4 regions of the Variovorax monticola genome follow, and region 2 is predicted to be linked to each of the others. Evidence: predicted binding sites of a transcription regulator. Region 2 holds the regulator's gene; each other region holds the start of a gene.
The links. Region 2 encodes LexA, which represses DNA repair genes until DNA is damaged. Its sites were predicted from a motif close to ACTGTATNNNNATACAGT; they were not measured.
Positions count from the first base shown of each region.

Region 1: a site for LexA is predicted at 2,305-2,322, ahead of imuA (translesion DNA synthesis-associated protein ImuA). Genes of this name have one in related genera too.
Region 3: a site for LexA is predicted at 937-954, ahead of ACSFA5_RS25815 (ATP-dependent helicase). Genes of this name have one in related genera too.
Region 4: a site for LexA is predicted at 1,311-1,328, ahead of recA (recombinase RecA). Genes of this name have one in related genera too.

Region 1 is NZ_JBPJZP010000002.1:768,766-772,638, forward strand. Features, by position in the region: gene ACSFA5_RS08970 (esterase/lipase family protein) at 1-470, shown strand, start outside; gene ACSFA5_RS08975 (cysteine hydrolase family protein) at 494-1,030, shown strand; gene ACSFA5_RS08980 (ABC transporter substrate-binding protein) at 1,070-2,203, opposite strand; gene imuA (translesion DNA synthesis-associated protein ImuA) at 2,337-3,143, shown strand; gene ACSFA5_RS08990 (Y-family DNA polymerase) at 3,112-3,873, shown strand, end outside.
Region 2 is NZ_JBPJZP010000002.1:1,166,629-1,170,501, reverse strand. Features, by position in the region: gene adk (adenylate kinase) at 1-653, shown strand, start outside; gene ACSFA5_RS11120 (asparaginase) at 700-1,668, opposite strand; gene lexA (transcriptional repressor LexA) at 1,742-2,425, shown strand; gene ACSFA5_RS11110 (hypothetical protein) at 2,563-2,940, shown strand; gene ACSFA5_RS11105 (D-2-hydroxyacid dehydrogenase family protein) at 3,042-3,873, shown strand, end outside.
Region 3 is NZ_JBPJZP010000007.1:368,031-371,903, reverse strand. Features, by position in the region: gene ACSFA5_RS25815 (ATP-dependent helicase) at 1-924, opposite strand, end outside; gene corA (magnesium/cobalt transporter CorA) at 1,149-2,135, shown strand; gene ACSFA5_RS25805 (5'-methylthioadenosine/adenosylhomocysteine nucleosidase) at 2,128-2,907, opposite strand; gene ACSFA5_RS25800 (ABC transporter substrate-binding protein) at 2,911-3,873, opposite strand, start outside.
Region 4 is NZ_JBPJZP010000005.1:360,729-364,601, forward strand. Features, by position in the region: gene recX (recombination regulator RecX) at 1-61, opposite strand, end outside; gene recA (recombinase RecA) at 122-1,246, opposite strand; gene ACSFA5_RS19520 (MarR family winged helix-turn-helix transcriptional regulator) at 1,394-1,879, shown strand; gene ACSFA5_RS19525 (response regulator) at 1,952-2,626, shown strand; gene ACSFA5_RS19530 (hypothetical protein) at 2,649-3,587, opposite strand; gene ACSFA5_RS19535 (sensor histidine kinase) at 3,734-3,873, shown strand, end outside.

The DNA.
Region 1 (3,873 bases), 400 kb from region 2:
GCGTGGCGGAAGAAGACTCGCCCGCCTGCCGCACGCACAAGGAACTGACCGACCCCGCCCAGGCCGACCGGCGCGCCATCTACCTGTCGAGCGTGTTCCTCGCCAACAAGGCCCGCGTGAAGCAGGACCGCCCGACACTGGCCTACGCCATGACGCTGGGCGTGCGCGTGCCCGACTACCAGGTCAACAACAAGTTCTGGCTCGACGGCCATTACGAAGGCAGCTCGCTGTTTCGCGACACGCTGGTCATCGAGCTCTCGCCGCCCGCGCCGGACGATGCGGCGCAGGACTGGAGCGTCAAGTACGGCTGGCAGACCGACACGGCAGGCAAGGCCTCGCTGCCGATGAGCCCCAGGCAGCTGGCCGGCGGCAAGCTGCAGTTCGTGGTGCCGCTGTCGAGCCTGGGCGCCGCGCCGGCCGCGCCCGGCATCAGCGGGAAAGTACGGCTCGAGGTGAGTGCCTGGAACTGAAGCGGGCGGCTACGATGGGCGCCATGAAAACTGCCGTCCTCGTCATCGATGTCCAGCGTGGTCTGTGCGACGACCCGCCGCGTCCCCATGAAGCCCAAGAAGTGATGCAGCGCATCAACGCGCTCACCGAACGCGCCCGCGCGAGCGGCGTGCCGGTCGCCTTCGTCCAGCATGAGAACGCGGTGGACCTGGCGTTCGACTCCGAGCGCTGGCAGCTCGCCGGAGCGCTGAACACCGACTCGCGCGACACGAAGATCCGCAAGACCACGCCCGACTCGTTTCTGCGCACGCCGCTCGAAGCCTGGCTGTCGGACCAGGGCGTGAAGCGGGTGGTGATCTGCGGCTACTCATCGGAGTTCTGCGTGGACACCACCGCGCGCCGCGCCGCCGCGCTGGGCTACGAGGTGGTGCTGGCCGCCGACGCGCACACCTCGCACGACAAGCCGCACGCCACGGGCGCGCAGATTCGCGCGCACCACAACGCCACGCTGTCGGACATCACGAGCTTCGGCGTGCCGATTCGCGCGGTGCCCGCCGCCGACATCGTGCTGGCCGGTTGAACGTTTCGTGGCCGCCCGGCTCGCCGGCCCGAAGCCCGATCAGCGCAGGTAGCGCCCGTCGGCCTTGAGCATCGACAGCTCCGAGAAGGTCAGCCCGCGGTGCTCGCCGGGCCGGTAGGCCACGGCAATGCCGCCCAGGTCGAGCGTCTTGAAAGATTCCAGGCCCTTGTGCAGCGAGTCCGCCGTCGGGTTCGCGCCCGCGCGCTTCAGCCCTTCGACCATCACCTTGGCCGTGACGTAGCCCTCCAGGCTGGCGTAGCTGAACTCGGTGGCGCCGATCTTCTTCATGGCCGCCTGGTACTCGGCAATCACCGGCATCGCGCTGTTCCAGGGGTAGGGCACCACCTGGGAGATGACCACGCCGGCCGCGTCCTTCCTGATGTCCTGGAACAGCTTCTGCCCGTTGAGGAAAGAGAACGAATAGAAGGCCGTCTCGCCGCCGGCCGCGCGGTAGGCGGTGATGAACTTCGCGGCCACGTCGTTGGTGGCCGACAGCACCACCGCCTTGGGCTTGAGCCTGGCCAGCTCCTGCGCGCGTTCGGCGGCGTCGGAGCCGTCGTTCTTCACGGCCACGCTGCCGACCATCTTGTCGCCGCGCTCGGCAATGAACTTCTGCGTGCTTTCCATCGCCGAGCGCGCGCCCGGGTTGTCGTTGTGCGCGAAGGCGATGCGCGACAGGCCGATGGTGAACAGGTGGTTCACGATGCGGCTGTACTCCTCGTCGAAGCTGATGCGCACCGGAAAGCCGTACTCCGAGAACTTCACCACCGGACCCGCGCCGGTGTAAGGGCCGACCACGGGAATCTTCAGTTCGTTGGCTGTTTTCAGCGCACCGACCGACGACGAGGTGCCGATGGGCATGAGGATGCCGACCGCGCCTTCGTTGACGAAGGTCTTGACGTTTTCCGCGCCCTTGGCGGGGTCGTAGGCGTCGTCGAGCTGGCGCAGCTCGACCGGCCGTCCGTTGATGCCGCCGGCGGCATTGAGCGCCGTGAACATGGCGCGAATGCCGACCAGCGGCTCCGTCGACAGGGACGCGAGCGGCCCGGTCTTCACGTAGGTCTGGCCGATGACGATGGGCTTGGGTTGCGCCTGCGCCGGTGAGGGGAGTGCCAGTGCCAAGGTGAACAAGGCGGTGACGGCGGTCAGGGCGGCGGCGATCGAACGAATCATTTTGTGTGTTGAAGTCACAAAGTGTTAACAAACTCATCTTAAGGCAGCGTTCCTTCGGGGTAAATCGATCTTTGCCGGTCTTTGCTTGTGGTGCATGAAATACTGTATAAAAATACAGTTAACAGTCTTCACCATGGGCCTCCCTTTCCTCGACTCCTTTTCCGCCGCCGCGGGCCGCGGCGTCTGGCACGCCGACGAACTCGGCCTGGCCGATGCGCAGGTCGTCGCCACCGGCCACGCCGCGCTGGACGCGGAACTGCCGGGCGGCGGCTGGCCGGTCGGGGCGATGACGGAACTGCTGCAAACCGCGCCCGAAGCGCATGTGTGGCAGCTGTTGCTGCCCGCGCTGGCCCAGGCCGTGCAGGCGCGCGGCGGGCCGGTGGTGCTGATCGGACCGCCCTACGAGCCTTGCGGGGCGTCGCTCGCGGCGCGGGGGCTGCCGGTGGAGTCTCTGATGTGCGTCAAGAGCGAGGCGGCGCCCGCGCGCCTCTGGGCATGCGAGCAGGCGCTGCGCTGCGCGGACGTGGCGGCCGTCGTGGCGTGGCTGCCGCAGGCGCGGGTGGGCGAACTGCGGCGGCTGCAGCTGGCCGCCGCCCAGCACGAGCTGCTGCTGTTCGTGTGCCGGCCCGAATCGGTCGCGCTGTCGGCCTCGCCCGCGCGCCTGCGCATCAGCGCCTCGCGCAGCGAGGCCGATGCGTCGCAGATCGAATTGCACATCCTCAAGCGGCGCGGCCCGCCGCTGGCCGCGCCGGTGATGCTGCCGGCGCGCAACGAGCGCATGGCCGCGCTGCTGGCCGCCGCCCGGCTGCGGCGCAAGCTGCGTTTGCAGCAGCAGGGCACGGTGCCCGCCGGCGCAACGGCCACGTCGGCCACCGTGGTGCGCATCGATGCGTGGAAGGGAGGCCAGGATGCACTGGATCGCCTTGCAGTGGTCGCTTGAGGCCACCACTCCCACCACCCCGGCCGGCCCCGATTCGCCCCGAGCCGCCGATGCCGCGGCCCTGCCCACACCTGAAGCGCTGGGCTGGTGGGCGCTGCAGTACACACCCCACGTCGCCTGGCAGGACGAGGCGCTGATGCTCGAGGTCTCTGCTTGCGAACGCCTGTGGGGCGGGCGCACCCAGTTGATGCGGCAACTGCTCGCGTACAACCCCGTGCCCGGCGCGCGCATGCTGGGCGCGCAGGGTGCCACCAGCCTGATCGCGCTGGCGCGGCTGCGCCTGTTCGCGCGCGAAGAGCGCCGTCCCCCGCAGATTCCGGCCGGCCTGCCGCTGGACACGCTGACCGCCGCGCACGGCCACCTCGACCTGCTCGCGCGCCTGGGCTGTCGCACCTGGGGCGACGTGGCGGCGCTGCCGCGCGGCGGCCTCACGCGGCGCTTCGGCGCGGAATTGCGCGTGGCGCTCGACGCCGCCTGGGGCCTGCGCCCCGAAAGCCACGCCTGGCTCACGCTGCCCGACGTGTTCGAGCAGAAGCTGGAGCTGCCCGCGCTGGCCCAGACCGGGCCCGAACTCATGTGGTCGGGCAACCGGCTGTTGTCGGCCCTGCAGATCTGGCTGCGCGCGCGGCAGCGCGGCGCGCGTGCGCTCGAGCTGCAGTGGACGCTCGACCTGAAGCGCTTCAACGGCGTGAACCTGCCGCCGCACCAGCAGCTCACCGTGCGCACGGCC
Region 2 (3,873 bases):
GACTAATTTTGCTGGGCGCGCCCGGGGCGGGCAAAGGCACGCAAGCGGCCTTCATTTGCCAGAAATACAGCATTCCCCAAATCTCGACCGGCGACATGCTGCGCGCCGCCGTCAAGGCCGGTACGCCGCTGGGGCAGCAGGCCAAGGCCATCATGGACGCGGGCGCTCTGGTCAGCGATGACCTGATCATCAATCTGGTGAAGGAACGCATTGCGCAGGCCGACTGCGCCAGCGGATTTCTGTTCGACGGCTTCCCGCGCACCATTCCCCAGGCCGACGCCATGAAGGCAGCCGGCGTCAAACTCGACTACGTGCTTGAGATCGACGTGCCCTTCAGCGACATCATCGAACGCATGAGCGGGCGCCGTTCGCACCCGGCCTCGGGCCGCACCTACCACGTCAAGTTCAACCCGCCCAAGGTGGAAGGCAAGGACGACGTCACGGGTGAAGACCTGATCCAGCGCGAGGACGACAAGGAAGAAACCGTGGGCAAGCGGCTGGACGTATACAGCCAGCAGACGCGCCCGCTGGTCGACTACTACTCGGCATGGGCCAAGGCCGACCCCGCCGCCTCGCCGAAGTACCGCGCCATCAAGGGCGTGGGCACAGTCGATGAAATCACCCAGCGCGCTCTGGCCGCACTGAGCAGCTGATTTCGCAGCCGCCCTCGGCCATTTGCACAGGGCGGCTTCTTCTTCCTTACCCGAGCAGTTCCAGCATCAGCGCGATGCGCGCCTTTACTGGAGTCCACGCGCCCGCGTCGCGCAACTGCTCGCCTCCCGTCGGAAGGATGCGCCCATTCGCGCATCGCGTCGCGCGAATCACCGCCACACCTTCGGACTCAGCCTTCAGCGCGGCTTTTTCGAGCGCATGGTGCAACGTGCCGTTGCCAGTCGCTGCCAGCACCAGTCCTCGCAGCGGCGCGGCACTCGCCGAGCCACCGGACAGAACGAGCGCATCGACCAGCGCCCCGCTGGCGCCCGCATGGCTCATGACGATCTCGACGCGCGGCCATTGCAATGCGCCTTCATTGACGACCTTCGCCGTGTGCGACGCAGCAGCTTCGGGCCATCCCCGGACCAGGCGCACTTCGCCTTCCTCCACATAGCCCACCGGCCCGGCATCGCCTGACGCAAAGGCATCGAGCCGGTAGGTGTGGGTCTTCTGGATGTCCAAACCGCTGTGGATGGTTCCAGCGCACACCGCTGTCACGCCCCGCGCGCCTGCCGTGGCAGCAACGCCGATGGCGTCCCGGACATTCTGGGGTCCATCAGGCGCCAGCGCAGTCGCGGGTCGCATCGCGCAGGTCAGCACCACGGGCTTGGTCGCAGCCAGCACGGTGTGCAGGAAGAAGGCAGTTTCCTCGAGCGTGTCCGTGCCGTGCGTGATCACGATGCCCGCCACGTCCGGCTGCGCGAGCCAATGCGCGCAGCGTTGCGCCAGCTTCTGCCACACCTCGAAGGACATGTCCTTGCTGTCGAGTTGCGCCACCTGCTCCGCCACCAGCGTCACGCCGGCGGGCGCGATGCCGCCCAGCAGGTCCGCCACGCCGACCTGCCCGGCGGTGTAGCCGATGTTGTCGCCGCTGCTGGCGGCCTTGCCGGCAATGGTGCCGCCGGTGCCCAGGACCACCACACGACGCAGTTCGGACGAAAGGGAATTGACCATGACTTGTCAACTTCTAAAAACTGGTTAAAAATACAGCTACTGGATATCTACCCAGTGCCGCAAGGAACCACATATGCAGTTCGCCGTGAAGCTTACAGCCCGCCAGCAGCAGATCCTGGACTTGATCCAGAGCGCCATCGCACGCACCGGCGCGCCGCCCACGCGCGCCGAAATCGCCAATGAACTGGGGTTCAAGTCGGCCAATGCCGCCGAAGAACACCTTCAGGCGCTGGCCCGCAAGGGCGTGATCGAACTCGTCAGCGGCACCTCGCGCGGCATCCGCCTCAAGGGCGACGCCCTGCGTTCGCTCAACGAAACGCGCCACCGCGAAGGCGGCCAGTTCTCGCTCTCGCTGCCCGGCATGGCCCAGTTGGCGCTGCCGCTCATCGGTCGTGTCGCGGCTGGCTCGCCCATCCTGGCGCAAGAGCATGTCGACCAGACCTACTACGTCGAGAACACGCTGTTCCAGCGCCAGCCCGACTACCTGCTGAAGGTGCGCGGCATGTCGATGCGCGACGCCGGCATCATGGACGGCGACCTGCTCGCCGTTCAGGCCACCAAGGAAGCGCGCAATGGGCAGATCGTGGTTGCGCGACTGGGCGAAGAGGTGACCGTCAAGCGCCTGAAGCGCAACAAGCAGGTCATCGAGCTCCACGCCGAAAACCCCGACTACCCGACCATCATCGTGCAGCCGGGAGAGCCCTTCGAAATCGAAGGCCTCGCGGTCGGGCTCATCCGCAACACCATGCTCATGTAGGCCCATGGCCTGCTGACAGCAGCACCTCATCCGGCCGCGACAGGTGGCGGGCGTATGGCGCAAGGTCGCCATCACCCTGTCGCGGCCGATTCAAGAAATCCTGCCTGTGTTCAACCTCATACTTTTTTGGAGTTCACATGGGAATCGCCCTCCTCGCCATCGCTGATTTCTGGATGCCGCTGCAATCGCTGGCCAACCGCCTGATTCCGGCGCGCCGGCCCCACGCCAGGGACCGACTCGACCCCAACGACACGTCCGCCGGATTGCGCTACGTCGCCGTGCGCCCCGCTTGCACCACCCGCGCCGGCAGCAACGCTTCGGCGCCCGAGGTCGCCACGGCCCCTGCACGCCCCCTGCGCGTGGTTCGCGTGGTCGACGGCAAAGGCCAGCAGCGCAATAACCGCGTCGTGATCTCCGGGCGCATGGCCGACGTGTGCGACGAGCTCGACCGGCTGGCCGCCATCGAAGCCGCCGAAACCCTGGCCACGGTCCACCGATCGACGCGCCTGCACTGAGGCGAACACTCCCCGGGCGTGGCTTGGAAGCCGCCCCGGGGCTGGGTATCCAAACGTTCACCGGTGCGACATGCCGATGCTGCGAGGCACAATGGCACGCCATGAACATTGTGATCCTCGACGACTACCAGGACGCGGTGCGCAAGTTGCGCTGCGCCGCCAAGCTGGACGCGTACGCGGCCAAGGTCTACACCAACACGGTGAAAGGCATCGGGCAGTTGTCGGTCCGCCTCAAGGACGCCGACGTGATCGTGCTGATTCGCGAGCGCTCCCAGATTTCTCGCCAGCTCATCGAAAAGCTGCCCAAGCTCAAGCTCATTTCGCAGACCGGGCGCGTCGCCGGCCACATCGACGTGGCGGCCTGTACCGAGCGCGGCGTGGCGGTGGCAGAGGGCTCGGGCTCTCCGCAGGCGCCCGCCGAGCTCACCTGGGCGCTCATCATGGCCGCCATGCGCAGGCTGCCGCAGTACATCAGCAACCTCAAGCACGGCGCGTGGCAGCAATCCGGGCTCAAGTCGGCGTCGATGCCGCCCAACTTCGGACTCGGCTCGGTGCTCAAGGGCAAGACGCTGTGCATCTGGGGCTATGGCCGCATCGGCCAACTCGTGGCGCGCTACGGGCAGGCTTTCGGCATGCAGGTCGTGATCTGGGGGCGTGAAGCCAGCTGCGCCAAGGCCCGTTCCGACGGCTTCCAGGTCGCGCAGAACCGCCACGAATTCTTTGCCGCCGCCGACGTGCTGTCGGTGCATCTGCGGCTCAACGAAGAAACCAACGGGCTCATCACACTGGAAGACCTGTCCCGCATGAAACCGACGGCGCTGTTCGTCAACACCTCGCGCGCCGAACTGGTCGAAGCCGACGCCTTGCTCGCCGCGCTCAACCGCGGCCGCCCGGGGCTGGCCGCCATCGACGTGTTCGAGAGCGAACCGCCGC
Region 3 (3,873 bases), on a different contig from region 2:
GAGGATGTTGCGCACCGTGGCGCCGCGAAACGAATAGATCGACTGCGCGTCGTCGCCCACCACCGTCACGCCGCGCCCGTCGGGCTTGAGCCCCAGCAGGATCGACGCCTGCAGCAGGTTGGTGTCCTGGTATTCGTCGATCAGCACATGGTCGAAGCGTGCGCCCATCTGCGCGGCCAGCGCGGGCTCGGCGGCCATTTCGGCCCAATAGAGCAGCAGGTCGTCGTAGTCGAGCACGTTCTGCTGCTGCTTGGCCTCGACGTAGCCGCCGAACAGCTTCTTGAGTTCGGCCTCCCACTCGGCGCACCAGGGAAAAGATTCCTTCAATACCTGCGCCAGCGGCGCGCGCGTGTTCACGCAGCGCGAGTAGATCGACAGGCAGGTGCCCTTGCGCGGAAAGCGGTTCACGGTGGACGACAGCCCGAGTTCATGGCGCACCCACCCCATCAGGTCTTCAGCGTCGCCGCGGTCGTGGATGGTGAAGTTCTCGTCCAGCCCGATCTGCGGGGCATATTCGCGCAGCAGCCGCGCGCCGACGCCGTGGAAGGTGCCGGCCCATGGCAGCACGGGCGGCGCTTCGGACTTCAGCCCGAGCACCCTGGCCAGCACCTGGCCGGCGCGGCGTTCCATTTCCTGCGCGGCCCGGCGCGAGAAGGTCAACAGCAGCAAGCGCTGCGGATCGACGCCGCCGGCAATGAGGTGCGCCACGCGGTGCGCCAGCGTGCTGGTCTTGCCCGAACCGGCGCCGGCAATGACGAGCAGCGGACGTTCGTCGCGCTCGGTGGCGGCATCACCGATGGCGGCGCCCACGCCGTGCTCGACCGCCGCGCGCTGCGCCTCGTTGAGCATGGACAGCGCGGCGGCCAGGCGCTCGGCCTGGGTCTTCGGCGCGGCGGGAAAAGCAAGGGGCGCAGCGGTCTGCATGCGCCCGACTTTACTGTATGCCTGTCCAGTCCGGCCGTCGGCCGTCATATGGCCGGTGACATAATCGCGCCTCGCTGCAACCAGAGATTCTTCCCATGGAAACCGCCCCGTCTCGGCAGCTTTCAACTCCCTTTCACTGACACGTTTTTCGCGCGCGTCGGGCCCGGGAATTGAAAGCGCCCCTCCCCCGCCCCACGTTTCCAGTCACACCCGGGAGTGAGCCCATGCTCAACATCTTTACGCTCGCCAACGGCCGCCTCGTTCAGGAAGAGATCGAGTCGCTCGAAGAGCTCTCCAAGTTCCAGCCGATCTGGGTGGACCTTGAGTCGCCCACGCTCGAAGAAAAACGCTGGATCAAGCAGTACTACGGCCTGTCGATTCCCGAAGACGCGATGGACGAGGACATCGAGGAATCGGCCCGCTTCTATGAAGAAGACAACGGCGAGCTGCACATCCGCTCCGACTTCTTGATCGACGACGACGAAGACCCCCGCACCGTTCGCGTGGCCTTCATCCTGAACCAGCACAACTCCGACCTGCGCAGTCGCGGCGTGCTGTTCTCGATCCACGACGAGGACGTGCCCGTGTTCCGCCTGCTGCGCATGCGCGCGCGCCGCGCGCCGGGGCTGATCGAAGACGCGAAAGAAGTGATGCTCAAGCTCTTCGACGCCGACGCCGAGTACTCGGCCGACACGCTGGAGAACATCTACGACGAGCTCGAAGTGGCGGGCAAGAAGGTGCTCTCGGGCAACGTCACCGACGAGCTGGCCGGCGAAGTGCTCGGCCTCATCGCGCGGCAGGAAGACTTGAACGGGCGCATCCGCCGCAACGTGATGGACACGCGCCGCGCCGTGAGCTTCATGATGCGCAGCAAGATGCTCAACGCCGAGCAGTTCGAGGAAGCGCGCCAGATCCTGCGCGACATCGAGTCGCTGGACAACCACACGGCCTTCCTGTTCGACAAGATCAACTTCCTGATGGATGCGACCGTCGGCTTCATCAACATCAACCAGAACAAGACCATCAAGATCTTCTCGGTGGCCAGCGTGGCGCTGCTGCCGCCCACGCTGATCGCGAGCATCTACGGCATGAACTTCAAGTTCATGCCCGAGCTGGACTGGTCCATGGGCTATCCCTACGCCCTCGTGCTGATGGCGGCGAGCGCGCTGGGGCCGATGTGGTACTTCCGCCGGCGCGGCTGGCTCAAGTAGCCGCGCTGTCGGCAGCAGGCAGCGTGGCCAGCCACGCGCCGACCAGCGCCAGGCTGTAGCGGCTCGCGACCACGGCGACGAAGCGCGCGAAGTCGCCATGCGCCGCGTCGTCGGCCCGGTCGGAAATCGTGCGCATGGCCGCGAAGGGCACGCCGTAGTCGTGGCACACCTGCGCCACCGCCGCGCCTTCCATCTCGACGGCCAGCGCGTCGGGCAGGTCGCGCTGCAGCGCCGCGCTCTCGGCCGTCGTCGACACGAAGCGGTCGCCGCTCACCAGCAGGCCGCGGTGCACCTTCGGCGACCACAGGCCGAACTCGTCGACGCCCGCCTGCCCGATCAACGCCACCGGGTCGCGCAGCACGCCCGCGACGACATCCGACAGTGCGTCGCTGATCGCAGCGTCCGCCGCAAAGCGCGACAGCCCCATCAACGGCACCTCGTGCTTCGGAAAGATCGGCGAGGCGTCCATGTCGTGCTGCAGCAGCGCTGTCGCCACCACCACGTCGCCCACATTCACGCCCGGCGCCAGTCCGCCCGCGACACCGGTGAACACGATGGCCCGCACGCCGAAGCGCTCGAGCAGCACCGTGGCCGTGACCGCCGCCGCGACCTTGCCGATGCGCGACAGCACCGCCACGACCGGCTGGCCGTGCAGATGACCGACCCAGAAGTCGCGCCCCGCGACACGCACGCGCTGCTCGTCGGGCATCTGCGCGAGCAGCGCGCCCAACTCCTCATGCATGGCCGCAACGATGGCGACGGGTGCGGCCATGGCTTACTTCATGTCCACGCCGTAGAACGTATGGCGCCCGAACGGGCTCAGCTTGAAGTCGACCACTTCCTTGCGCACCGGCTTCAGCTGCACCGCGTGCGCGATGGTGAACCACGGCGCCTGCTCCTTGAAGATGACCTGCGCCTTCTTGTACAGCGCATCGCGGTCGGCCTGCCTGGTCGTGCTCTTGGCCTTCACCACGAGGTCTTCGTACGGCTGGTAGCAGAACTTCGACACATTGCTGCCGCTGGCCGACTTGGCCGAGGCGCAGCCCAGCAGCGTGTAGAGAAAGTTGTCCGGGTCGCCGTTGTCGCCGGTCCAGCCCATCATGCCCATCTGGTGCTCGCCGGCCTGCAGGCGCTTGCGGTACTCGCCCCACTCGAAGCTCTTGATCTCGGCCTTCACGTTGATCTTGGCCAGGTCGGCCTGCATCAGCTCGGCGATGCGCTTGGCGTTCGGGTTGTACGGGCGCTGCACGGGCATGGCCCACAGGTCGGTGGAAAAGCCGTCGGGAAAGCCGGCCTGCTCCAGCAGCTTCTTCGCGGCCTCGGGGTCGTACGGGTCGTCCTTCACCGCGTCGTTGTAGGACCACATGCTCGGCGGAATCGGGTTCTTCGCGGCCACGCCGGTCGACAGGTACACGCCGTCGATGATGGCCTTCTTGTTGATCGCCATGCTCACGGCCTTGCGCACGCGCACGTCGTCGAAGGGCTTCTTCGTGGTGTTGAACGACAGGTAGCCCACGTTCAGGCCGGGCTGCTCCAGCACCTGCACGTTCCGGTCCTTGCGGATCGCGTCGAGGTCGGCCGGGTTGGGGTACGGCATGACGTGGCATTCACCCTTTTGCAGCTTGGCCCAGCGCACCGACGCATCGGGCGTGATCGCGAACACGAGGTCGTCGATCTTCGCCTTGCCGCCCCAGTACTGCGGAAAGGCCTTGAAGCGGATGATCGCGTCCTTCTGGTA
Region 4 (3,873 bases), on a different contig from region 2:
GCTCGCGCTGGCTCAGCAGGCGCAGGGCGCGGCCTTTGAGGGAGGGGGCGTTGAATGCCATGCGGCGGGTCCTGGCCTTGCTCGCGCGGCCCCGCATGAGGCCGCGGAGCCGCGCGGGATCTTATTCGCCCTTCTCGGCCTTGTCTGCCTTCTCGGCCTTGTCCGCCTTGGCGGCCTTCTGCGGCTTCTCGGGCGTGGCGCCGGCGTCGGCGGCCAGCAGCGGAATGCCCAGCGACTCGCGCACCTTGTTCTCGATTTCGCGCGACAGCTCGGGGTTCTCGCGCAGGAACTCGCGGGCGTTGTCACGGCCCTGGCCGATTTTTTCGCCGTTGTAGGCGTACCAGGCGCCCGACTTGTCGACGATCTTGGCGGTCACGCCCATGTCGATGACTTCGCCTTCGCGGCTGATGCCCTCGCCGAACAGAATGTCGAACTCCGCCGTCTTGAACGGAGGCGACACCTTGTTCTTCACCACCTTCACCTTGGTTTCGTTGCCGATGGCCTCGTCGCCCTTCTTGATGGTGCCGATGCGGCGGATGTCCAGGCGCACCGAGGCGTAGAACTTCAGCGCGTTGCCGCCGGTGGTGGTTTCGGGCGAGCCGAACATCACGCCGATCTTCATGCGGATCTGGTTGATGAAGATGACCATGCAGTTGGTCTTCTTGATGGTGGCGGTGAGCTTGCGCAGCGCCTGGCTCATCAGGCGGGCCTGCAGGCCGGGCAGCGAGTCGCCCATTTCGCCTTCGATTTCGGCCTTGGGCGTGAGCGCGGCGACCGAGTCGATGACGATCAGGTCGACGGCGCCCGAGCGCACCAGCGAGTCGACGATTTCGAGCGCCTGCTCGCCGGTGTCGGGCTGGCTGATCAGCAGGTCGGACAGGTTCACGCCGAGCTTCTGGGCGTATTGCACGTCGAGCGCATGCTCGGCGTCGACGAAGGCGCAGGTGCCGGCCTGCTTCTGCATGGAGGCGATGACCTGCAACGTGAGCGTGGTCTTGCCCGACGATTCAGGGCCGTAGATTTCGATCACGCGGCCGCGCGGCAGGCCGCCGACGCCCAGGGCGATGTCCAGGCCGAGCGAGCCGGTGGAGACCACCTGGATGTCTTCGAGCGCCTCGCCTTCGCCGAGCCGCATGATCGTGCCCTTGCCGAACTGCTTTTCGATTTGTGCCAGCGCGGCCTGCAGGGCCTTGGCCTTTTCACTGTTGGCGACCGAGATGCTTGCGCCCTTGACAACTGCGTCCATGTGGAAATCTCCTTGAATATCAACGGTTTGTGTGAGGTGTCATCCGATCTGCTTTTAACCACAGGCTGGATGCTTGAACAGTAGTGTAGGGGTTCGTTGGTTCGAGTAAACCCATTTTTTGATCAGTTTGCTTTACCATTTGGCGCCATGTCCGAAGCCGCATTTCCACCCGACACCGACGCCTGGCGCCAGACCCACCTGGGCCGCCTGCTGGGCCATGCCATGCGGCGTTTCGATGCGCGCGTGCTCGAACTGATGGCGCACGACATCGACGTGCCGCTGGCGCTGTCGAACCTGGCGGCGCGCGCGCAGGTGAGCGCGGCGCACATTCACATCACGCGGCATCTGGCGCGCGAGGGCTCGCGCCTGACCGAGCTGGCCGAGCGCGCCGGCATGACCAAGCAGGCGATGGGCGCGCTGGTGGACCAGTGCGAGGCCTGGGGGCTGGTCACGCGCGGGCCCGACCCGCTGGACGCGCGGGCGCGGCGCGTGCTGTTCACGGCCGACGGCCTGGCCTGGCTCGACGCCTTCCGCAGCGCAGTGACGCAGGCCGAGCGCGAGTTCAAAAGCAGCGTGGGCGACGACATCGCCACCGTGGTAACCATCGGTCTGGAAGCCTATACAGCGGGCTAGACTCCGGCGCAGAGACAAATGTGAACGGTGCCGGTCCGGCGCCGGACACACGACACAGGCCGGGGGTGCCGCATGCGGATTCTGATTGCCGAAGACGACCAGGTGCTGGCCGATGCCCTGCTGCGCAGCCTGCGCACCTCGGGTGCGGCGGTCGACCACGTGGCCAACGGTTCGCAGGCCGACACCGCGCTCATGACCCATGACGAGTTCGACCTGCTGATCCTCGACCTGGGGCTGCCCGGCCTGCACGGCATCGAGATCCTCAAACGCCTGCGCGCGCGCGGCTCGCAGCTGCCGGTGCTGGTGCTCACGGCGGCCGACAGCGTGGAAGAACGCGTCAAGGGCCTGGACCACGGCGCCGACGACTACATGGCCAAGCCCTTCAGCCTGCAGGAGCTCGAGGCGCGCGTGCGCGCCCTCACGCGGCGCGGCATGGGCACCACCAGCAACACCATCCGCCACGGCCCGCTGGTGTACGACCAGGGCGGCCGCGTGGCCACCATCGACGGCAAGATGGTCGAGCTGTCGGCGCGCGAACTCGGCCTGCTCGAAGTGCTGCTGCAGCGCGCCGGCCGGCTGGTGAGCAAGGACCAGCTGGTCGACCGCCTGTGCGAATGGGGCGAGGAGGTGAGCCTGAACGCCATCGAGGTGTACATCCACCGCCTGCGCAAGAAGATCGAGAAGGGGCCGGTGCGCATTGCGACGGTGCGCGGGCTGGGCTACTGCCTGGAGAAGATCCCGGGCTGAGCCCCGTCCGCGCGGCGGACCTTCACAGCTTGCGAAGATTCGCTGAGAGCGTGGCGCCCGCACCGCCCTTGACCAGGAACGAGATGCCCCTGAAGTAGCCGTTGCTTTCGAAATTGCCCGCCGGCGCCAGCGAGATGACGGCAGGTCCCGCGTAGGGCAGAGTGGTGTTGAGCTGGCAGGCGGTCTTCGTGTCGGTGCCGGTGTTGACCGCCTTCATCGTGAGGCCGTACATGTTCTTGGAAGTGCCGGGCTGTGCCTGCGACACGGTCCCCGAGATGCTGCAGTTGCCCACCTGCGCACCGGTCGTCGTGCCGGTGAATGCGCCCTTGGCGTTGACTTCGATCGAGACGCCGATGCCGAAACTGGTGTCCGCGTTGGCCCATTTGCCCACCACGCTGTCTTGCGAGACCGACAGCGCGTTCTCGACCGCATAGCGCAGCGGCCCGAACGCCGACGACCCTCTTGACTCGTAGGCGTAGGTCCCGTCCATCGAGACCTTGGGCGAGAAGGTGCCCGAGCCCGTGACCGCAGATGCCTTGACGAAGTAGAAGGTCGTGTCCGGATTGAACGTCCAGTTGAGTCCGGACACCCTGATCGACCCCCACAAGGAGCCGACGTTGAACTGGCGCGCGATCGCGCCGTCGGCGCCGACGTAGGTAAGACCGAGCAGCGTGACGTAGACGCCTTCGCTGTCGTTGCCCACGGCAGCGGTCGATCCGGCCTGCGGCGCGCTCAACGACGGCAGCGGCTCGCTGCCCGGCACCGGATCGCGGTTCGGCGCAGGCGCCGGCGCGGGGGGCGGCGAGGACGCCGGGGCCGGGGCGGCCGCGGGCAGCACCGGCAACATGGGCATGCCGCCGCTGCCGCCACCGCCGCCTCCACAACCCGCGAGCCCTGCGGCGCACACGGACGCGACGATCCACAACGGCTGCACGCAGCCGTTCAATGACTTGTTCTTCATGACTCTCCCTGAGGTTTTTTTGAATTGCAGAAACTGCACGCGCAGACTACAACCGAGCACCCTCTCAAGCGGCCCTGCACAGGGCCCGCACCGCCGCACTAAATCACGCCCGGCTCAGTTTTTTCTTCCAAATCAGGAACCTGTACTTGAAGCTCTTCCAGCGCGCCCAGCGCTCCCTGTTCGGCGAGATCCTCGACTGGATGCTCACGCCGCTGCTGCTGCTGGTGCCGGTGAGCATCGGCGTCACCTGGCTGGTGGCGCAGGGCATCGCCAACGCGCCCTTCGA